2 regions of the Solibacillus sp. FSL W7-1436 genome follow, and region 1 is predicted to be linked to the other one. Evidence: riboswitches for the same ligand, from Rfam matches in the RefSeq annotation. Region 1 holds a riboswitch; the other holds the start of a gene.

What was found. A riboswitch is a leader RNA that binds a small molecule or an ion and turns the genes downstream of it on or off. The one in region 1 is predicted to bind glycine.
Region 2: another riboswitch for glycine. It lies ahead of MKX73_RS14820 (amino acid permease); the one in region 1 lies ahead of gcvT (glycine cleavage system aminomethyltransferase GcvT).

What each region holds. Positions count from the first base shown of each region.
Region 1 is NZ_JBBOWV010000001.1:3,736,388-3,748,261, forward strand. Features, by position in the region: gene gcvPB (aminomethyl-transferring glycine dehydrogenase subunit GcvPB) at 1-166, opposite strand, end outside; gene gcvPA (aminomethyl-transferring glycine dehydrogenase subunit GcvPA) at 159-1,505, opposite strand; gene gcvT (glycine cleavage system aminomethyltransferase GcvT) at 1,632-2,741, opposite strand; glycine riboswitch at 2,905-3,013, opposite strand; glycine riboswitch at 3,017-3,109, opposite strand; gene MKX73_RS18550 (shikimate kinase) at 3,236-3,748, opposite strand; gene comGF (competence type IV pilus minor pilin ComGF) at 4,058-4,513, opposite strand; gene MKX73_RS18560 (type II secretion system protein) at 4,510-4,803, opposite strand; gene MKX73_RS19905 (prepilin-type N-terminal cleavage/methylation domain-containing protein) at 4,712-5,263, opposite strand; gene comGC (competence type IV pilus major pilin ComGC) at 5,266-5,580, opposite strand; gene comGB (competence type IV pilus assembly protein ComGB) at 5,596-6,669, opposite strand; gene comGA (competence type IV pilus ATPase ComGA) at 6,650-7,666, opposite strand; gene MKX73_RS18580 (helix-turn-helix transcriptional regulator) at 7,849-8,547, shown strand; gene MKX73_RS18585 (DUF2626 family protein) at 8,665-8,907, shown strand; gene MKX73_RS18590 (MBL fold metallo-hydrolase) at 8,964-9,608, opposite strand; gene MKX73_RS18595 (DUF2759 domain-containing protein) at 9,781-9,957, shown strand; gene MKX73_RS18600 (LTA synthase family protein) at 10,044-11,874, opposite strand, start outside.
Region 2 is NZ_JBBOWV010000001.1:3,007,819-3,019,692, reverse strand. Features, by position in the region: gene MKX73_RS14850 (ABC transporter ATP-binding protein) at 1-247, opposite strand, end outside; gene MKX73_RS14845 (group II intron maturase-specific domain-containing protein) at 483-968, opposite strand; gene ltrA (group II intron reverse transcriptase/maturase) at 872-1,768, opposite strand; gene MKX73_RS14835 (GNAT family N-acetyltransferase) at 2,339-2,887, opposite strand; gene MKX73_RS14830 (sugar-phosphatase) at 3,102-4,373, shown strand; gene MKX73_RS14825 (MFS transporter) at 4,385-5,593, shown strand; gene MKX73_RS14820 (amino acid permease) at 6,190-7,527, opposite strand; glycine riboswitch at 7,777-7,856, opposite strand; gene MKX73_RS14815 (dehydrogenase) at 8,137-8,715, opposite strand; gene aspA (aspartate ammonia-lyase) at 8,928-10,346, shown strand; gene MKX73_RS14805 (DNA primase) at 10,395-10,697, opposite strand; gene MKX73_RS14800 (DUF771 domain-containing protein) at 10,714-11,385, opposite strand; gene MKX73_RS14795 (ATPase) at 11,369-11,797, opposite strand.

The DNA of each region.
Region 1 (11,874 bases):
TATCTAATTCTGCAACTTCCGGCAGTTCAGCTGCTTCCTGACGAACTAGCTCTTTTGGCAGAAGTTCTTCTAGATCAAAATCAGGAACATCCAATGGCTCTAAGTTGTAGCCGACGCGACCTGGTTTTGTAATTTCGAAAATGAGTGATTGGTTTTCGTTATGCATTGTAAGCCCCCATTTCTGCAACTAATTGCTCGATTTCTTCTTTTGTACGGATTTCCGTAACAGCAATAAGTGCATGATTTTCTAATTCCGGATAAACACGACCTAAGTCAAAGCCGCCGATAATGCCTTTTTCGATTAATGCTTTGTTTAGCTCTGTCACATTATGTTTTGTATTTACTACGATTTCGTTAAAGTGTGCACCTTGATAAACCACTTCGAAACCAGCTGCTTCAAATGCATTTTTAGCAAAGCGTGTCTTCACGATATTTTGTTTCGCCATTTCCTGCATACCTTGTTTTCCAAGGGCTGTCATTGCTACTGATGAAGCAAGTGCCAGTAATGCCTGGTTTGAACAAATATTAGATGTCGCTTTGTCACGACGGATGTGCTGCTCACGAGCTTGTAATGTTAACACATATCCACGACGTCCATCCTGGTCAACTGTTTCCCCAACAAGACGGCCCGGTACTTTACGCATTAACTTGTTCGTTACCGCGAAATAGCCACAGTGTGGACCACCGAAGGCTTCGGCAATTCCGAACACCTGTGCATCCCCGACTGTAATATCCGCGCCTAATTTTCCTGGAGGTGTCAATACACCAAGTGCTAACGGGTTTGCAGATACGATAAACAATCCTTTTGCCTCATGTGCAATGTCAGCAAGCGGCTGCAGGTTTTCAACTTGACCGAAGAAGTTCGGATATTGAACGATAACACCGGCTGTCTGGTCATCGATCAGGCCTTTTAACGCTTCGATGTCTGTCACACCGTCTTTTGCAGGGATTGTAACGACTTCAATTGATTGTCCTGTCGCATACATTTTCACAACATCTTGATATTCCGGATGTACCGCTCCTGAAACAAGTAACTTGCCGCGACGTGTATGACCTGCAGCAAGCATACCTGCTTCTGCCAAAGCCGTACCGCCATCATACATAGAAGAGTTTGCAATATCCATGCCTGTCAGTTCCGTGATCATCGTCTGGAACTCAAAAATTGCTTGAAGTTCGCCTTGAGAAATTTCCGGCTGGTATGGTGTGTATGCTGTATAGAACTCCGAACGTGAAATCACGTGATCGACAATTACCGGTTTATAGTGATTGTAGACACCAGCACCTAAAAACGATACATTGCTTGCTGTATCTTTATTTTTTGATGCAAGTTGTGCCAGTTCCTTCATTAAAGCGGCTTCTGACTTCGCAGGTTTAATATTGTAGCTTCCTTGGAAGCGAACTTTCTCAGGAATATCCTCGAAAAGCTCATCAATTGTCGCAACCCCGATACGGTCTAACATTTCTTGTTTATCTTGTTCCGTCATTGGTAAATAACGATGTTTCATTGTTAACCCTCTTTTCAAAAGTTTTATCCCGCAATTACGGGTAGGAATTTATCTTCTTCTAAAGGCAGCAGACAGGTTTAACTGTCAGTCCGGGGGATGAAGACCCCCTCCGACTGAAGCGTCACCTTATTTTGCACGCTTGTAAAATGGCGTTTCTACTACAACAGCTTTTGCTCTATTTTTTCGTACTTCGATTTCGAGTTCAGTTCCAATTTCAGTGAATTTTGCGTCAATTAAAGCTAAACCGATATTGCGTTTTGTCATCGGTGACTGTGTTCCTGTTGTTACAAAGCCGATCTCTTCGCCATCTTTAAACACTTTATAGCCATGGCGAGGAATACCTTTATCAATCATTTCAATGCCTACCGATTTACGTGTCAGACCATTTTCTTTTTGATCGATTAAAGCTTGCTGACCGATAAATTGCGGATCTTTCGCCAATTTCACTGCGAAGCCAATGCCCGCTTCCAGTGGTGAAATATCTTTTGAAATCTCTTGGCCATATAATGGTAAGCAAGCTTCAAAGCGAAGTGTGTCACGTGCTCCTAAACCGGCAGCTACTACACCTTTGTCTTTTCCTGTTTCTAAAATTTTGTTCCAAAGATCAACAATCGCTGCTGGTGCACCGTAAATTTCAAATCCGTCCTCCCCTGTATACCCAGAGCGAGAAACAAGAACTGAATGACCGCCTACATCCACATTGTCCTGGAATTTAAAATATTTGATTGCCGATAAGTCTGTTTCAGTTAATGTTTGCAGAACTTCCTGTGATAACGGTCCTTGCAAGGCGATTTGAGCATAGTCATCTGACACATTTGTCACTTTGACTTCCCCTTCGACATGCTCCTGTAACCATTCAAAGTCCTTTTCAATGTTCGCTGCATTTACACATAGCAGATAACGGTTATCTTCCAAACGGTATGTAAGTAAATCGTCAACAACACCGCCATCTTCATAACATAATGCACTGTATTGTGCGCCGCCGACTGCAATTTTGGAAATATCGTTGGATAGGACCTTTTGTAAATAAACAAGCGCATCCGGACCTTCTACGATAATCTCACCCATATGGGATACATCAAAAAGTCCTGCACGGTTACGTACCGCATCATGTTCATCTTTGATTGAAGAAAATTGTACAGGTAACTCCCAGCCGCCAAAATCAACTGTTTTCCCGCCATACTTTGCATATTCATCAAAAAGTGGTGTGCGCTTTAGTTTTAAATCATTTGTCATGTTCATTTCCTCCTTTAGTTATGTATGTTCATTTCATCTTGCAAAGGGGAAACAACATTACACCTGTCAAAGTGTAAATCTATCTTTTTAGTTAGAATCATCAGAATATTAAAAGCCGATTTCTCCACAAAAAAAAGACAGACGAATCCCCTTTACCGAGATTCTCTGTCCTTGCACCTGAAAGTTACACCTGAATTTGATCCACTATCACAATTCAGGCTTTCCCCTTTGGTGGCTGTTCGCAACAATAGCTATTACAGCACTCTCCAGAGTTGCGTCCAGTACGAGTCTTTTTGCCTGAGAGATTCATAGCATCGCTATTTGCTCCTTCGGCGACGTGACATCACGTTCTCTCCCCGTACCATCATCCGCGTTAGCTTATTTACTTCATGTTATTGCTCTTCTTAGCAATATCCTAACATTGAATGTAATGCAAACGCAATCTTTTTTTAATTTTATTCAAAATACGAACATTAAACAACATTATCGATTTATTATTCGCCTTTAAGTCTTTTCACTTGAAACCCAATATACTCGACAATCTGTCTTAAAGTTCTCCCGGCTGTCAGCACTTGTATATGGCCAGCTAATCGATAACTCTTTCTGCGTTGGTGATACAGGTTTTCCAATTCTTGCTCCGATGACGATTGAACAATGGGACGGTTTTTATCATTCCGAATACGCATATAAATATCTTCAAATTTTGCATCAAGAAAAAATACAAGCCCTGTACGGCGCATAATTTTCCTGTTTTCTTCATTCACGGCTACCCCACCGCCTGTTGCGATAATGCATGCTTCATCACGAAAATTCTTTAAAAATTCCGTCTCGATTTTCCGGAAATGTGCTTCGCCGTATTTCTCGAAAATTTCAGGGATAGTCATACCCTGTTGCCGTACAATTTCATGATCCATATCGTAATATGGCATTTTCAAGAAAAAACTTAAACGTCTGCCTATCGCACTTTTTCCGCACCCCATAAATCCAACTAAATAAATTTTACGCATGCTGTTCACCTTCTTCTAATTACGGACTACTTAATCAATTACGCCTTCACCTATTGTTTCGTTTCTAATTTGCTTCTTAAATAGAATTATTATAGTTGAAGCAAAATCGCATAATGCGACATTTTTTCGACTTTGCAAAAAGAAGTCGAACTTTAAGGTAAATTTAGTATATTTATCGTAGCACGAACGTAAATAGATTCCAATGAATTATATACTTTTATTTGCGCAAAATATGCATTTGTATAGAAAACAGCCGCTCCGGAAACTATGAACAATAAAAATACAGCGAGTAAAAATAATGCACCTTTCTCATTTTGGAGGTAATGGTAATACGAGGTCCCTTTCTCGCTTCGTTCCATTTTTCATCACTACCTTCATATTCACTTCATTTTCGGTAATTGCCAACTCCCAGTTCTCCACAAAAGGCAGTATAATTTCATTTCCCCCTTTGTTCGACCTTTTGCGCAAATGCTCTTCCGATTTATCAAAGACAAACAATCGCTCCTCGGGATCATTTAATATTTCCAGTTGCAGCATATTAGAACCGAGAACCTTACCAGATGCGGAATTCATATTGTACTGATGGAGATCATAAACGAACAATTCCCAGTTCACCTCGTCCTTCATCATTTCAAGCTGTTGAAGATCCCGAACCCATAAAAGGATAAGCAGGCTGATCACGCTAAAAAGTACGAACACAGTTAACTGAAACAAGCTTTCCAGTAATGTAAAGCCCCTCTCATTTAATGTTTGCCTCCTTTTCATACACACAGTTCCTCATTCTTATCCTTGTTGTCATACTGAACACATACTTGGTTATCTTCGTAATTCCATTGAAACTGAACACCGTCAATGTACTGAACTCCTGCTGTTTGTCCATACCTTTTATATTTCATCGCGCCTATAAAAGCTGCTTCTGCTGCATGGGCTTGCACTTTTTGTATGGCAATTTGCTGTTTCATGTTAAATGTGAGCGGAATGATTGTCGATGTAAGGAAGAATAAAATGACGACTGCCAACAGTGTTTCTACAAGAGTTAGGCCTTCCTGGCTCATGAAAAACCTCCCTTTCCAAAATTCTGGCTTTGCCGATATTGACGGAGTATTGATGGATTTCATTTTCAAAATGATAAGTTAGTTGTCCAAATGCCTGGACATTTCCTTTCGTATTGAATACCAGCCGGTTATTCGGAGTGGATAAATACATAGCGATTGGCCGCGCTATACGCTGATCGTATACAATCCCGGAGTTATTGCGCTCCCTTACTTGAATCCGCTGACAATTAATAATCTCGACGGTATAGGGCGTACCCTTCTCAATGGATAATAATTGTGTCATGCGTATTAACATCTCATTTTGATTTATCACCTGTTTTTCTGTATACTCCATTAACGGATTTTGTGAAAAATAGAGAATCGCTGAATTGACGACTAAAAAAATAAAGAGAACAATGAGCATTTCCATCAATGTAAAACCCTTTTCATCTTTTAACAGTGATTTAACTTTCCCATTCATCGTTATGTTCCGCTATTCCCCGGTCCAATGACTTCGCCTTCCACTATCTTAATTTCCGTATTATCCGGACATCTTAAATCATCTTCGACAATATAATCCTCTGCAATTAAATCCGAGACCGAAGCCGGATATTCATTATGGTTCAGCTTATACGCTTCAACTTGTCCTTGAAGCATCATTATATATGCCTCGCACCCTTTTTTGTCGATCGTTTCAAAGTGCTTAGATACGTTTGGAATTGTAACTAAAATCAAAATGGAAATAATTAATAAGACAACAAGCATTTCAACTAATGTAAATCCTTTTTCATTTTTCATCTTTTCCACCCCTTCTTATATAAAATCAATGACATCATACATCGGGATTAAAATACTTAAATAGGCAGCAATGACGCAAACGGCGATAACAACAAAAAGCAGCGGCTGAATAATTGCCAGGATTCGTTCAATAAGTTTCTGCAGTTTTTCATCCAAAAGTTCACAATATAAAATCAGCTCCCTTCCCAGCAAACCGCTCGCTTCACCGTGTGCAATAAAATGCTCAAACTTCGGATAGAAGTGGCCGACGATTTCCACTGCCCGCTCCAGTGAATCACCAAGAAGAATCCGTTCTTGAAGTGTACCGGCAATATAGGCGATCTGTTTTTGATGCTGTTGGGTTTTTAAATGATCGAATGCCTTTTGAAGTGAGAAACCTGCCAATAGCAGATTCCCTAAATGACGTGCAAACTGTCTTGTCAGAAAAAGACGCCAAAAAAGTCCGACGAACGGGATTTTAAATAGGAGATGAAGCTGCAGTTCAATTCGCTTCTTACGGATCTGGTAAACAACTATGGAGAGAATAATGCCGAAAGCAATGCCGATTGCAACAATGTAGTCCGGCATATGAAGGAAAAACGTCGACCACTGAATGCTCACTGACGATTCACTATGGACGCGGGATGTAATAACAGAAGACATATTAGGAAGAAAATACGTGCGAAAGGCTAAAAAAAGCAGGATTAAAAATGTAAATAAAATGAGCGGATAGGACATCACTTTTAATAGTTTCGTTTTCGCCTGCTGTTGAAAAACGAGCTGCTTTGCGACAAGACCAATCGCTTCGCTCAGCTTGCCCGTCACTTCTGCCAACTCAATTGACACCAAATACTGTTTATCCAGACAAAGCAGCTGAAATACTTGTGTTGCACTGCCACCCCCGCGCAATATATTTGAAATTTCCTGTTGGACCGGCTCATATTGTTTTACATGATAAGGCAACAGCATTTCGATACTGTGGGCAAATGTATAGCCTTCATTTAACAGAGTGGCGATTCGTTGGAGTAACGTTGGGAGCTCTGAGGATTTTATGACAGGTTTTTTAAACAAAGTAATGGATGCGGCATTTTTAAGGAGCGGTATATTCATAATAGTCACCTTGCAGTTTTTCGATTTGACCTGCCAATGTTTGATCATACGGTAATGAAAATGTTTGTTCTTGGATGATCGACTCAAAGGCAAGCTGCAATTGATCATCGGTTAAAAATTCAAAAATAGCCTTATAGCCGCTGTCCTCTGTTTCAATGAGACGCTGTGAAACAACACCTCTTAGCATCTGCCGCATTTCCTCAAATGAAACCGATAAATCATGAAGACGGTAAATACAGTTTACGGTATCCTTTGCATGGATCGTCGAAATAACGAGGTGTCCGGAAAACGCTGCTTCTATCGCGACTTTCGCCGTTTCCCTGTCACGAATCTCCCCGAGCATAATCACTTCCGGAGAGTGCCTTAGTATTGCCTTTAATCCTGCAGAATACGTCATTCCGGCTCGCTCATTCACTTGAATTTGCAATAGCTGTTCCTGCCTGCTTTCAACCGGATCCTCCAAAGAAATGACGTGTCGGGATAAATGCTGCGAACAATATTGCAGCAATGAATATAATGTCGTCGTTTTGCCTGTTCCGGTCGCACCGCTGATTATAATTAACCCGCTCTCCAGCCTGGCCAACCTGTGCAACTGTTCAACACTTCCCCGGAAGTGACATAATGACTGTAACGGGACGGTATAGTTTTGACGTAATATTCGAACTGCTAAACTTTCTTTGAAGAAGCTGGAAGGTAATGTAGAAATACGGAAGGCGTACATCGACTGGTCGATATATTTTTGGAAGGAACCGCTTTGAGGCTTTCGCTTTTCACTAATATCAAGAGAAGAAAGAAATTTAAAATAGGAAATCATACGGGTAGCGAGCTCTGTAGGGAGTTCGTCCTCCTTTTCAAAACGGCCGTATTTCCTCATTAACAGATCATAGCAACTCTCTCTTGGGAGTAAATGAATATCTGTTACGTTTAGCTCGGCCGCCTTGGATAAAAGTTCCAAACATTTTTGTTCAATGATCGATAACTGTTTAATGGAAATCACCTCTTTACCAATTCATTTGTTGTGACTCCATTATAAATCGTTTGTCCTGCAATTTATATAAAAATAGGGAAAATTTCTTTTTAATAGGAATTTTCTTTCAATATTAACAAATTTGCTAATATTTCATGTAGAATAATAGTAAAGTTAGCATTTATAATTTTTACCGTATTGGGGGTTTACAAATGATACATCCGATTAAAATTTCCAGCACTTTTGCTGATGAAACCCGGTTTGCTATTTATGAATTCATGTTGCAGCAAAAGCAATTTCTATCCGTTCAGGATATTGCAGATCAATTTAAAATCCATTCCAATGTAGCTCGTTTGCACTTAACAAAACTTGCAGAAATCGGTGCCATTTCTTCCGAACATTTAAAAACCGGAAAAGGCGGACGACCTGGCAGAGTATATAAAGCAAAACAGGAAGGAATCAATTTAAGCATACCTAGACGCGATACATCTTCATTAATTAAATGGTCACTTGAACTTATCCGTGAACTTGGAGAAGCAGCGTTGAGTAAAGCGCAGGAAATCAGTTACCGTGACGGGAGACAATCGATGCTTGAACTGATGAAGTCAATTAGACGAAAATCTCCACTTTCTTTTGACGAGAAATTGGCCATGTTAACGAAAAGTGCTACATTAATCGGTTATATTCCCGAAGTCATTGAGCATAACCAATCCAAATCCATCATATTTTCACTTTACAACTGCCCCTTCCAAGAGCAAATATCAAACTACGGAGAAATAGTATGCCAGCTTCATGAATCCTATTTGTATGGACAAGTTGATGCACTGTTTGACCGACATGAAATTTCGAAAATGGAAAGCATGGTAAGTGACTGTGACTTCTGTAAATATAAAATTTCCGTACACAATTAATGGAAAAAACATGCCTTTGTCACAACTCTTCCATATCTCACAGTTTACATTATCCAGAAACTTGATTTATAATGAATGAGAGACTATTCTATTTTTTTAGAAAAGGAGGGATATTTGATGAGCAATATGTATAAAGTTATGGCATTCTGGACTGCTATTTTCGCCGTTATGTTCTACCTTGGCGGTATGAACGAGGTTTCGCTATTATTCGTAGGTAATACAGGTTTATTTTTATTATTAGGCTTCTTAAATCTTTCAGAACGCATGTACATGTACATTTTTGGCGCATACTTGACTGTTTTCTTCGCCGGTTTCACCTATTACACAACATTCATACACACTCCGGGTGGCGGACATTAAAAAACGACACGCTCTTTAAAAGAGAGCGGTCGTTTTTTCATTTACATATGCGCGGATTAAAAGCCGTTTAAAAACGGGTTGGAATCCATCTCTGCAGCAGGTGTCGTATAGTCACCATGCCCCGGATAAATAATCGTATCTTCCGGTAATGATAAAAGCTTATCGTGAATCGATTTCAGTAAGACATTCATCGAACCTCCAATCAAATCAGTCCGTCCAATGCTTTGTTCGAATAATGTGTCGCCTACAACCGCAAATCCGTCCTCTTTAAAAATGAAAGATACACTTCCCGGGGAATGTCCTGGTGTATGGGCTACCGTAAAGGTAAAGGCACCGATCGTCATTTCCCCTTCTTTTCGGATGATATGTTCTTCCTCGGGTTTTTTCACAATATAATTCGGCAATTCCGCGTATTTGCCGGAACCGTTTTTCATCGGATCCGCAAGCCAATCCACTTCTTTTTCATGGACATACAGTGGAATATTGTAGATTGTCCTTACTGCATCCACTCCACCGATATGATCAAAATGTGTATGGGTCAATAAAATAGCTAACGGATTTAAGCCATTTTTGCGTAATTCATTTACAATGCGTGCCCCTTCTTCACCTGGATCAAAAATTAAGCAGTCTTTTTCTTTATTGCTTACAATGTAGCAATTCGTTTGGATCGGTCCAAGACTATATTTTCTAACATTTAACATAGATCATCACCTCTGTTTCCATTATACATTTTTTCAATCGATCTCATAGTGAAAGTTATCGTTCAAATAAACGCCACTTTTAATCCTCGACAAACGATTTGGAAACCTTTACAATAAAAGAGGAATATTGTTGAGACATTTTTTGGAATGTCGAAAGGAGTGTCAATTTTTTATGAACTTATTAATGGTTATTTTCGGTTTAGTTGCAATTTTTGGCGTAATTGGCATATTCCAATCAATCAAGGAAAAAAACCTTTTAGCTGCTGCCTTCAATGCATTAGCTGCAGGTGTTTTTGGTTGGTTCGTCATTATGACGGTATTAAATCAAGGCTATCCACCAACCCACTAATTGCAACAAAAAACGTATTGCTCGTGAAGCAATACGTTTTTTATATGAAAAAAAGCTGCTCCCGAATTTCTCCGGGGCAGCTTTCATTATTTATAGTCCGTATCGATCAGCAAGTTCCCTGTTTCTGTATCATAGAAACGCAACAGGTCACCATTAATAATTTGATCCGAGTATTCCAGCTCTTGTGTTGCACGGTCAATAAACGGCTGACATGCTTCCGTATCAGTTGCTTCTCCCGTTTCACGGTCGTAACATACTTCACCTGCATACACATATTGATCTGTTACAAAGCGACCATCACGGAAAATAACGAAATCCTCATGTTCTTCCGAGAACAGGTCTGCTCCTAATTGCATATCTTTTGAAGTTTCAATACCCAGCAGATGCAGTAATGTCGGACGAATATCCAACTGACCCGCTACATTATCCATCACTTGTCCATCATTAGAACCAGGTATGTGGATATATAATGGGACAGCCTGTAAAAGCGCACTGTCATATGGTGTGATTTCTTCTTTGTTTAAAAATTTCGCCATTGCTTTATTATGATTTTCGGAAATCCCGTAGTGGTCTCCGTACATCACAATAATCGAATTTTCATATAAACCCTGTTCCTTTAAATCATCGAAGAATTCCTTCACCGATTCATCCAAGTAGCGCACTGTTTGGAAATAACGGTTTAATGTACCTGAATTTGAATCATATTCAGGAATCATCATATCTTCCGGATCCAAATAGAACGGGTAGTGGTTTGTTAAAGTAATTAGACGGCTGTAAAACGGCTGTGGCATTTCTTTCATCAATGCTGCAGATTGTTCAAAGAATGGAACATCTTTTAGTCCCCAGTTTACAGATGTATCTTCCGTTACTTCGTATGATTCGATATCATAAAACTGATCCAATTTAAATGATTTGTAAATCATGTCACGGTTCCAGAATGATTTATTGTTCGCATGCATAACGTTTGTGAAATATCCATTTTCCCCTAAGCGCTCTGCAAAGGAGTTATACGTATTTTCACCATGTGTAAAGAACACTGCACCTCGACCTAAGCCATATAACGAGTTTTCGAAAATAAACTCAGAATCCGAAGTTTTCCCCAACCCAGTCTGGTGGTAAAAATCACTGAAGTAATACGTATCTTTATCGTTTGTCAATGAATTCAGGAACGGTGTTACTACTTCCCCATTCATTTCCTCATTAATAACAAATGACTGCAATGATTCTAAAGAAACTGCAATTACATTGCGGCCTTCATACTTGCCGAACATTTCAACATTAGGTTCCGCCTGGTTTGCGCGGACGTAGTTGCTCACTTCAACAAGCTCACTGCCATCTGCCAACGCTCGCTGTGCAGACGATTTCGACTGAACATATACATCGTAAAGATGATAGTTATACGTTCCGATATTTTTCACTAACAGTTCACGGTCAAATGCTCGTGTCAATAATTGCGGACGCTCTGTTTCTGCTAAGCCTAAGTTTAAAAATAAAATAGCAGCCGTCATAACAAAGTATGCTTTACGCGCATCTTTACGAATAGGCAGTAACTGTTCTTCCGCTTTCGGTAAAAGCTTCACAGCAATAAAAATCAGTAATACATCCACAAAATAGAATATATCTGTCCAGCTGATAATTGCTGCTGCTGATGTACCTAACTCTCCAAAATTGCTCGTTTGGAATAATACAGGCAATGTTACAAAGTCATTGTAGAAACGGTAAAAGGCAACATTTCCGTATACTACTAATGACAGTAAAATACTACTGCCGACAATATAGCGATTTCGCGCTTTTTGTGATTTCAGGAATAATGACAATCCATAGAAGAATAATAAGAAACTTAAAGGATTGATAATCAAAATTAACAATTGCATTGCATTTTCTATCTTCATATCAAAGCTAGTTTCATAAACAATT
Region 2 (11,874 bases), 730 kb from region 1:
TAACACCGATATTACTGATCGCTTCTTCATAATTTGTCGACAGTTGTTTTCCATCGATGATTACTTCTCCTTTTGAAGGATACATTAACCCCGTCATCATACGGATCGTTGTAGTTTTCCCCGCCCCGTTTGGACCCAAGAAGCCTGTGATTTGACCCGGATAAAAGTCCAGATTCAAGTCTTTAATAATGTGTTTGCCTTTAATCGTTTTGTTCAAATTTTTAATTTCCACAATTGGCTGTGACAATTGCCCACACCTGCTTTCTGCTAATTCTTCTATTACAAGCATTTACTTACGTATATGGACGCAATATGTTATAGCTTGAATGACTTCACTATGTAATAGATTCTAATTACTATACTGGATGAGTATGGAAAAAGTTTCATTAAATTATAATTCGGGCGAATCGAGTAGGAGGCTAGCCATTAATTGGCTAGCCGACCTCTCACACCACCGTACGTACGGTTCCGTATACGGCGGTTCAATCTTTTGAGTATCTTCGCTCGTAAAGTTGGGACAGGTCTTTCAGTCCCCACTTTACGAGCCTTTTATTTGGAATGGCTTGGTGTAAGACCTCACTTCGTGATATTCGCCAGTACCCTTTTCTTGAATGCGCTGTTTTCATCGCTTCATCATGTCGAATTCCGTATTGGCGTAATTTCGCGTATTTTGTTCGAGGTAACTTCCACCGTTTCCATATTAATTGACGTAAGCGATGGTTTAACCATCCTTGAATTTCTTTGATGAACGTTTTCATATTGGAAACTCCGTAGTAGTTAATCCAACCAACCGTTGTTTGATTGATTCTTTTCACAATCTCACTAAATGTCCCTGTTCGTTTACGACTCGTCAGTGTTCTTAGCTTATCTTTTAGCCGTTCCTTGGCGGACTTGATTGGTCGGTATCCAACTTTCCCCACAGATTTTGTAGATGAAATCCTAAGAATGTAGCTGCTGTTGCGCCACATACTTTACTTTTCTTCTCATTGATTGTGAGACCCAGTTCATCTTCGATAAATTTCTTCACACTTGTCATGACCCGTTCACCTGCTCTTGGCGACTTCACATAAATCACGAAATCATCCGCATAGCGAATGAATCGATGTCCTCGTTTTTCTAATTCTCTATCTAGCTTGTTTAAGTACACATTTGCTAGAATAGGAGAGAGTGGACCACCTTGAGGTGTACCTTCTGTCGTTTCAATGAGGATATCCTTGTCCAATATGCCTGAGCGTAAGAATTTCCATATTAGCTTAAGTACTATTTTATCTGTTATGAATTCTTCCAAATAAGCTCGTAGTCGCTGGTGATGAATCGTATCGAAGTAACTTTTCAAGTCACAGTCCACCACTGTTCGATAACCTTCCTCGTAATATTTCTTAGCGAGGGCAATTGCCTGGTGTTGGTTTCGACCTTTTCGAAAGCCAAAACTTTTGTCTGAAAAGTGTGGATCAATAATTGGATGGATTACTTGTAAAATGGCTTGTTGCACAACTCGGTCTAATACACATGGTATACCTAGATATCGTTTGGAGCCATCCGCTTTTGGGATAGCTACCCGCTTCACTGGTTGTGGCTGATAGGAACCATCTTTTAATTTCCTTTTCAATGGTTCTTCATATTTTATTAAATGCGCTTTCAGTCCATCAACTGTGATACCATCGATTCCAGGTGCTCCACCATTCCCTTTTACTTTCTTGTATGCGTTCCATAGGTTTCTATGAGACGTTACTCTGTCAATTAAATTGATACTTTCTTGTTTCTTCATTTCCATGTTTACATCCCTACACACTCTTATGTACTCTTTCGCTTCCAGCTTATCCCTCTATAAGTAGCCATCTGTTCGGTCTATACCTTGATGTTTTCTGTGTTTTGGCGGGATGTCTCCACCTCCTTGTTTCTTTCAAGATTAAAAGATTGTTCGGCCCTTCATCTTCGGTCGAAGACTACTATGGCTTCTGCTGACTTCTCTTGATTCATCTATTTATCACTAAACAAATTGTTAATTGAATAACCCTCAAGAGACCTCCCCGGGTAAGCACAACCGCCTTCCTCTCATGTAACTGCCAGATTTACTGTATGGGATTTGGGCAGTATTGGACTTCGCTTTGTTTAGCAAGCTCATCCGTCCCAAGTCAGCCTTTTATCTGATTTCTGTTCGTCAGTTCGAGAGTTTGCGTCCGACTTCCTTCAGATTCCACGTCACCATGGACACCCTTGTCTTTCGCTAACAGTTCCTACTGCCAAGCCTGTAGTGGACTTTCACCACCAAGCTGTTGTGCATGCCGGGCACACTAAAAAAACCTCATCAGGTACTCTGATGAGGCGAAACCAGTTATTAATATTCTCCAACCCATTCGTCTTTTAAAAGACCATAGACCGCATGATCCACATAGTGGTCGTACAGCCATTCCGCCTGACGGATTGTTCCTTCGTGCATAAAACCAAGGCGCTCCGCAATATGACGACTTTTCGTATTGTTCACAGCAGCATGAATTTCGACTTTCCCCAGCTTATATTCGTTGAAGGCGATATCAATGATGCCTTTCACAGCGCGTGTCATGATGCCTTCTCCTTGATATTCTTCATCTAAAAAATAGCCGATCTCGCATTTTTTCAGAGACCAGTTAATCGTGTTAATCGATACTTTCCCGACAAATTGCCCTTTATAAAAAATCGCTGTATCCAGACCTTCACGCTTCGCAAATTTCCCTAAATTCATCGCGGCAAAATCGCGTGTATCCTCAACAGTTTTTGTATTGTCAACCCAACCAAGCCATTCACGTAAATAATCGCGTGAACGGTCAATGAAAGCAAAGATTTCTTCTGCATCATTTTGTGTAATTAATTTTAATTGTATTTCATTATCCACTTCATAAAAGAACATTACTATCTCTCCAATCTAAGCTTCCATTTATAACGATAAACCTTTTTTTATTTTCTTATCATATAGAGCTATTCTGAAATATGCAATTAAAATATGTAAACCTTTAATAATTTGTGTAAGTTTACCAGTTTCGTAACGGTAATTATGCATTTTTAAAAGAAAATTCGCAATATTCCCTGTTAGCATTTTGGTAAACTAACTATGAGGTGTTTATATGGAAAACAATGAACTAGCTTGGGGAAAGCTCTTAAAATATTATCGTCAAAAAAAGAAGCAAAAACAGGATGACGTTGCTTTTGGTATCTGTACTTCTTCGTATTTAAGCCGGATTGAAAATGGAATCGTTGTCGCAGAACATTCAATGTATAAGCAACTGTTTGAAAACTTGGGCATCGACTTCAATATGCTCGAACAACAACTGAAAAGCCAAACCACTTTTTTGGAACAGCTTTACGAAAAATTATTGTCGAATACCGATTTTACTGCAGATGAAATCGAACAATTAACCGCTATGCAAAACGATGAGCAGCCATTTGAACAGCAGCTGATGGCAAAGCTTGTATATGCTCGCTTCCTTTATTCGTTAAAAGAAGATGAGCAGGCGAGAACCATACTGAATGAAATCGAACCTTTTGTCAGCTGGAAAAAGGACCGGATCACTCAACTATTTGTAGCGATTACCGCTTTCGGTCATCTTTCTTTCCAGGAATTTGAGCAGTTATCCATTAAAGAAGAGAACAATCAATTGGCGCAGTTTCTATCAAATGCCCACCCATTTGAACTGGCCAACTACCATTATCATATCGCTTTTGCGAATCATCGAAGCTACAAGTTACAAAAAGCGCTTGAACATATTGAACTGGCGCAGCAGTTTTTCACCCACCAGTATAAACCGCTGTTTCAGTTGAAGCTTTACTCCATGAAGGGTGTGATTTTCAATGATTCACACAGGTACCAGGAAGCGCTAAAGGAGTTTGAGGCAGGGCTTAATTTGCTTGCGAATGTCCATTCAATCCAAACTCCGATGCAATGGAGTTCACTGCATAACAATATCGCGTATTGTTACGAATGCCAGGAAAACTTTACAGAAGCGTCCAAACATTATGAAACGGCAAATAACTACGATGAAGACCTGCATTCAGCAATCAACTGGATGCGCACATGTTTTGCAAAGAAGGATTTCAAACAGTTGGATGTACTGTTGAAGCGCTATGAGGAATATCAATTTACTGTACCCCATCATATTTATCAGCGCAGACTACTGGAGTATGCGGTTGAAAATGAACTTACGATCCGCGGATTGAAATTGCTGGAAGATGAAGCTTTTCCACATTTCAGCGAACAGCAGTATTATTCACTGATTCTGTTCTATGCTCCATTATGGGCACAGTTTTATGAACAGCTTCATGCCTATAAACAGGCGAGCCACTGCTTCAGGCAGGCACTATTTGCAAGTGAAAAAATAAGGCAGCGAATGAGCAGCTAGGGGATGATGATTTGGAGTTAAAAAAAGAGTATTTTTATTTGTGGTTCGGATTTGGCGCTTCCAAACTGGGCAGTTGGATTTATTTGATCGCGCTCAATCTTTTGGTCTGGCATCTGTCCGAGTCACCGGCAGCTGTTGCGGGCATCTATATTATCGGTCCGATCGCCCGTATTTTGTGCAGTTTTTTTGCAGGCTCCATCGTAGATAGAACGAATAAAAGGATTATTTTGATTGTTTGTGATGCTTTCCGCGCCGGGATCGTCTGTTTGATGCCGCTGCTTACGGAAATTTGGCTCATTTACTGTTTGATCTTTTTGGCCAATATCGCGGTCTGTTTTGCAAATCCGAGCAGCACATTTATGATAACAAAAATCGTACTGCCAAATGATCGTCTGCGTTTTAATGCGATCAACAGCATGCTCGGTTCAGGGAGCTTTATGATTGGCCCGGCTTTGAGCGGTGCCATTATCGCCATGAGCAGTACCGCTACGGCGATGTGGGTGAATGGGTTTATGCTGTTGTTCAGCGCATTTATGATGTATTTACTGCCAAATCAGGAGATCAAGTCGTCCACCCAATCAACTGTACTCACACTGGCTGTTATCCGAAATGATTTTAGGACTGTGTGGAAGTTTATCTCGCAACGGAAATCGCTGCTGAAATTTTTCGTTTTGTATTCAACAGCACTGATGATTTGCTTTTCACTCGATTCACAGGAAATGTCATTTTTAAAAGACTTTCATGAAGTGACAGATTCGGTATACGGCATCATTGTAGGGATTACAGGAATCGGGGCCATTGTCGGCGGCTATTTGGCTGCCCGCTTCGTAAAGAAGCTGTCACTCGTTACATACATCGGCCTCGGCTTTACATGTACATTACTTTCCTACTTTATATTTTACTTTTCGTCTAATCTAATGATAGCGGTCGCTGCGTTTATATTGCTCGGACTGTTTATGGCTTTCAGCAATGCGGGCTACGCGACATTTTACCAGCAGACTGTCCCGACTGAATTGATGGGGCGGTTCGGCAGTTCACTTGGACTGATCGAAAGTGTGATGCAGATTTCTTTAACATTAATCATCGGATTTTTGGCGGAAATCTACACGATTCAGCTCACAACAAGCATCTTCGCTTTAATCGGAGTTGTCATCGCATGTATCGTCTATTTCCATCTGTTAAACAACAAAACTTTATTTACAAAGGAGGAGCTCACTTGATTACGTACGAAGCCATTTGCTACTGGCTGTAAAAAAACGTTCTTATTATTCGGCAAGATTGCACCGGGTTGAACTTTTGTGCAGCGGGGAGGGGCCGCCGGATTTTCTAATATATCCACAGAAGTTCTAATATAATTTTATTTGTTCTAATATATTGCCGATCTTCTAATATAAGTGCGGTTTGTTCTAATATGTTTACCGGATGTTCGAATAAAGTATGTACTTCTTCTAATATCCTGCCTCGATTTTCTAATAACCCGCTCAAATGTTCTAATAAAATCCAGACACGGCCCCTTCTCATCTATTTTACTGGCAATAAAGATTCTCCAGCACCTCAAATTTACGGATTTTCTAATATCTACCCCAGTTCTTCTAATATCACTTAAATTTCTTCTAATAAACCAATCTATTGTTCTAATAAAATCCCCGCACACTTCCTTCCAGCCCTTTTCACCCGGAATAGAAGCTCTCCCCCGCCTCAAATTCAAGGTTTTACTAATATCACGCCCGTGCTCCCCGGAATGGAAATCAATTTTATTTAATGAAAAAAGCATTTTCCTAAGAAAATGCTTTTTTGGTGAATATGCCGTCTATATTTATTTTTTCCGTACTTTATATAGAACAAACAGCACTATAAACCATAACGGTGTTAACAGCAGTGAAGTTCTCGTAGACTCGGAAATTGCCATCACAACTAGTAAAAACAAGAAGAATGCCAAAATTACATAGTTGATGAATGGTGTTAAAGGTGCTTTGAAAATTGAAGTTTTATGTAAATCCGGATGACGCTTTTTATAAATAATATGCGAAATCAGAATAATGCTCCAAACCCAAATAAAACAAATCGCACTAATTGTTGTCACGATACTGAATGCATCGTCCGGCATGAAATAACTCAGCAATGCACCAATCGATACTACGACAGCAGAAAATAACAGACCATTTTGCGGCACCGCATTTTTATTTAATTTACCGTAAGCTTTCGGGCCCTGTTTATTATTACTTAAACTGAACAGCATGCGGCTTGTTGAGAACATTCCGCTATTTCCTGCAGAAGCAGCTGATGTCAGCACAACGAAGTTAATTAAACCTGCTGCAATCGGAATCCCTACCAATGCGAATACCTGAACAAATGGTGAGCTTGCTGCGCTTAATGTATCCCAAGGGTTGATTGTTAAAATGACGAATAATGCTCCTACATAAAACAGCAGTATACGAACCGGAATTTTATTGATGGCAGATGGGATATTTTTTTGCGGGTTTGCCGTTTCAGCAGCAGCTACCCCTACTAATTCAACTCCGACGAATGCAAAGACAACCATTTGGAAAGCCATTAAAAAGCCAAATGCACCGTTCGGGAATAATCCCCCATGCTCCCATAAATTCGATACAGCAACCTTGCCTGTATCTGTTTCAAAACCGATGATCAGCAACACGATACCAATTGCGATCAGCGCAACAATTGTGATGATTTTAATTAACGCAAACCAGAATTCCAGCTCTCCGAACAGTTTGACCGTCAGTAAATTCAAAATAAGTAAAACTACTAAACATGCGATAGCCGGTACCCATTGCGGGATATCGAACCAGTACTGTGTGTACATACCGACAGCGATAATATCTGCCATTGCCGTCATAATCCAACAGAACCAGTATGTCCAGCCGGTAATATAGCCTGCCCAATCCCCCAAGTATTCAGTGGCGAACTCGGTAAATGATGCATAGCCGCCTTTTGATAAAAGCAATTCGCCAAGTGCACGCATGACGAAAAATAGTGCGGTTCCAACGATTAAGTATGCAAAGATAATAGAAGGTCCTGCAAGTGAGATCGCTTTACCTGACCCTAAAAACAACCCCGTTCCGATTGTTCCTCCAATCGCTATTAACTGAACGTGCCGATTTTTCAGGTCGCGCTTTAATTCTTGTTGTTCCAAAACGATTCCTCCAAAGGATAAGTATTTTGTCTGTTTACACAGCGCAAAATAATAAGTACATCATCGCGGTCCATCAAGTAAATTTTTCTGGAATAAAAACAGGGACTGATAATATGCCAGTCCCTGTGTGTAAGAATAATCGATTTCACCTCTGTAAAATCGCGTCATGATTTTAAAAAATCTGTGACATCTATCGAGTACCTTTCAAACAATGGATTTCTACATCCATTACTAAAGTAAAGTGACTCTCATTACTCTTCTGTCCTTTTGCCTGAGATTGTGAACCCTTCGGCGACGCGGATTTTCGCGCTCTCTCCAGAAACTGCTCCCGCCAGTAGTTTTATCCACGACGATCAACGCTTGATATGTATGCAATTAGTTGCCTATAGGTCCCTGGCATCTTCCAGTTCCCTATAGTTCGCGTTCAATACTATTATTGTACGATAATTCATACTACCAATTTTTTGCCCGTCTTACAATGGACAACCGGAGCCGTTTATGATGAAAAAAAGCAATTTAATCTTATTCCCAACATAATGTTTTCTTCTTGCAGAAAATTCATGACCAAAAAAATATTACACCGAAAATTCGATATTTTCAGTGTAATATTCATATAGAGGAATTGGTAGCCCCTCGTATTACTGTATTCATTAACTGCAGTTTTTCCTGAACTGTTGAATCTTCTTCATATATTGTTCGATTGATATCGATCAGCTTACCCTTTGTTGTACCGGTTTTTTTCATTTTGACAACGTACGTATTGTCCAGAGCAATTTCTGTGCACTCGATGTCTTCCTCGCTGCGAAGATCTTCCGGATAGTTTAACGCAATGACTAAAGTATCCCCGTCTTTTTCGATTTTTTCAATTTCTCTTCCACAGCCGTCCGAATACCCTGTAACAAACAGTACTTCCTCTGTTTCAAAATCGACAGGTGGAACCGATTCAAAACCAAAAATATCGGCCCAAGTCGTATACAGCTTTTCATCCTGCACGATTGATATACTCGTACCAACCTCAGGAGGTATCGAATCTAAATGAAACAGTAATTCATAGTCCACTTTATTTTCGTCATTTTCCTCTTTTACCGGTTCAGTTGAATCGGAGGATGTTTCATTTTCTTTCGTACTACATGCCGCAAGAAGCAAGATCATACCCAAGACCAACATGTAACTTAACCATTTCTTCATTGTCATTCACCCCATTTCTTTCCTAATTAGTCGTTTAAAAAATCAAAAAGTTACGAAATTCCCTCATTATATTTGTTAATATTGGTTAATTTAAACTTACATGAGAACGTTGAATAAACTAATAATTCAGCAAGTAAGCTTTTATCATAATATGGCGTATAATGTAGTTGTTTATGCAACTATTACACCATTCTCTTGGAGGGTTTGTACAAATGAGTACACGTATTGAAAAAGACTTTTTAGGCACTTTAGAAATTCCAAAGGACGTTTATTATGGCGTTCAAACAACTCGTGCATTAGAAAATTTCCCGATTACTAAAATGACAATGCACCCTGAATTAATTCGTGCATTTGCTATCGTGAAGAAAAGTTCGGCACTTGCAAATGCTGCTATCGGCAAATTGGATCCAGTAATTGCTAATGCAATTGCCCAGGCATCAGATGATATTATTTCAGGACGATTACACGACCAGTTCGTTGTAGATCCAATTCAGGGCGGAGCAGGCACTTCAATGAATATGAATGCCAATGAAGTAATTGCAAACCGTGCACTGGAAATTTTAGGGGAAGAAAAAGGTACTTATTCAATCATTAGTCCTAACAGCCATGTCAATATGGCGCAATCAACAAATGATGCATTCCCGTCTGCAATCCACATCGCTACAGTTTCTACGTTAAATAATTTAATTTTGGCGATGGAAATGATGCGCGATAGCTTTATCAGAAAATCAGTAGAATTCGATTCAATCGTTAAAATGGGTCGTACGCATTTACAGGATGCCGTACCTGTTCGTTTAGGCCAGGAATTCGGTGCATACGCTGCCGTTGTTTCCCGTGATATTGCCCGAATCAAAAAAGCGCAGCAAACAATGCTGCAAATCAATATCGGAGCAACTGCAATCGGGACAGGCCTGAATGCGGACCCTGAATATATGAAATTGGCAGTAGATAACATCGCGACTTACAGTGGATTCCCGTTCATAAAAGTAGACAATTTAATCGATGGTACACAAAACACCGATACGTATGCTGAAGTGTCATCAATGCTGAAAATCGCCATGATGAATATGTCGAAAATCTGTAATGACTTACGTTTAATGGCATCAGGTCCAAAAGCAGGATTTGCAGAAATTCGCTTACCGGAACGTCAACCAGGTTCTTCAATTATGCCGGGTAAAGTAAACCCGGTTATGCCGGAAGTCATCAACCAAATTGCTTTCCAAGTAATCGGTAACGATGTAACAATTTCACTCGCTTCAGAAGCAGGACAATTTGAGCTGAATGTAATGGAACCAGTTCTAGTATTTAATCTGCTTCAGTCGATTGAAATTATGACAAATGGCTTTACAGTATTTACAAAATACTGTCTGGATCATATTGAAGCAAATGAAGCGCGTCTGCATGATTTTGTAGAGCGTTCAATCGGTGTTATTACAGCACTTGCGCCACACCTAGGCTATGAACGTTCAAGCCAAATTGCACGTGAAGCACTGCATAGCGGTAAATCCGTACGCGAACTTTGCTTAATGTACAACTATTTCACGCTTGAGCAGCTGGATATTATTTTAAATCCATTCGAATTAACGCAACCAGGTATTGCTGGCGAACGTGCATTTGAAAAACAACAATAAAATTTAAAACGAAAGCTCCGCCGAGATATTCCCGGCGGAGCTTTTTCATTATATATAGAGCACTTCTTTTGCGAGTGAAATCGCTCGCTTGCTGACTTCCAGCTTGTCGCCGTCCGCATTCAGCTTCACGACATCATTCGGTTCATCAAAAATGGATTTCAGCTGTGCTTTCGGTTTGACCCCAACCATTATCGGTCCTCTTTCGGCCTCATTAGTCTGCAGCTTTTCCTGCTCTCGTGCGACACTTTGACCTTCACCGATTTTCGGGAAGGCTGTAGTTTGCTGCTGTAAATTTCGGGGACGTGTCTGGTTGTTTAAACTGGAACTCCCTGTACCAACAGAACGAATCATAAAAATCCCCTTTCATCTATCTTTTCTTACTTTTTCGTATATCAATATCCGCGTATATTTCCGTTTCCTGAAGCGCCTGATTAGCAAGCTGATCCGCTTCACCGTTTAGTTTGCGGTCAATATATTGATACTCCGGTCGAATCCCGAGTTTCTGGAGTTTTGCATCGATTTTATCCGCCCAAGTTGTTAGAACACTATCGGTTACTGCCCATTCGCCGTTCATTTCATTAATGACGACTTGGGAATCGCCGTAAATCTTTATTTTCTGGTGATGAACACCCATTTCCTCCAGCTGTTCGACCGCAAGATTTAATGCCGCATATTCCGCTTCATTGTTTGATGTTAAATACTCCGCCAGCCGGTTCGTCCGCAAGCGATAGTTTTTTCCGTTCTGTTTATAATAGACGACTATCCCTAAACCGGCCAGCTTTTCTTCTCTATTAAAACCGCCATCAAAATAGACTTCTACTTCGGTAGGTTCTGTTTCGAGAGATTTCAAATATTTTTTCAGCTCTTTTAATGTCCAGGTACTGTCATGTTCATCCGTCATCACAATATTTTTTGTACGTCCTGTATTTTCCATATCCAGTACGAGTGTATAGGCATGTGCTGCAGGAATTGCCTCACTTCGCCATGTGATTTCCTGCTTTGCCTTTGTCATGTATTGCCATTCAATCGTCAATTCCAATCGGCTCTCCCCTTCCATTTGTCGTCTGCTGCAAATTTTCTTTATAAAACCAGTTAATACACAGTGTACTAACCATTATGCCAACTATAAACGGTGGTGATACAAAAAATAAAAAATCCGCGCTGCCGACCGGTGCTTTCATAAAGTATCCGAATACGATTGGCTGCAGAATGCAAAAAACAAAGCTTGTTAAGTAAAGTGCCCGTTTGCTGTAATTTTTACGCATAATGTACAACACATAATACCATGGAATCACGACAAAAAAATAAATCGGCAAAACATAAATAATAAGGGCAGCAGCAGTTCCAAGTGTGATCATTTGATTCAAAGTAGGCAATGAAAGCGCGATAAAGACAATGACCGCCATGACATAAGGTAAAAAACCCGTTAAAATGATTTGCCAACTTTTCATCACATACCCCCTATTTTTCATTATTATACCAAACACCAATTGCCTATACAAAATTTGCTTTTACGGGTATAGTACAG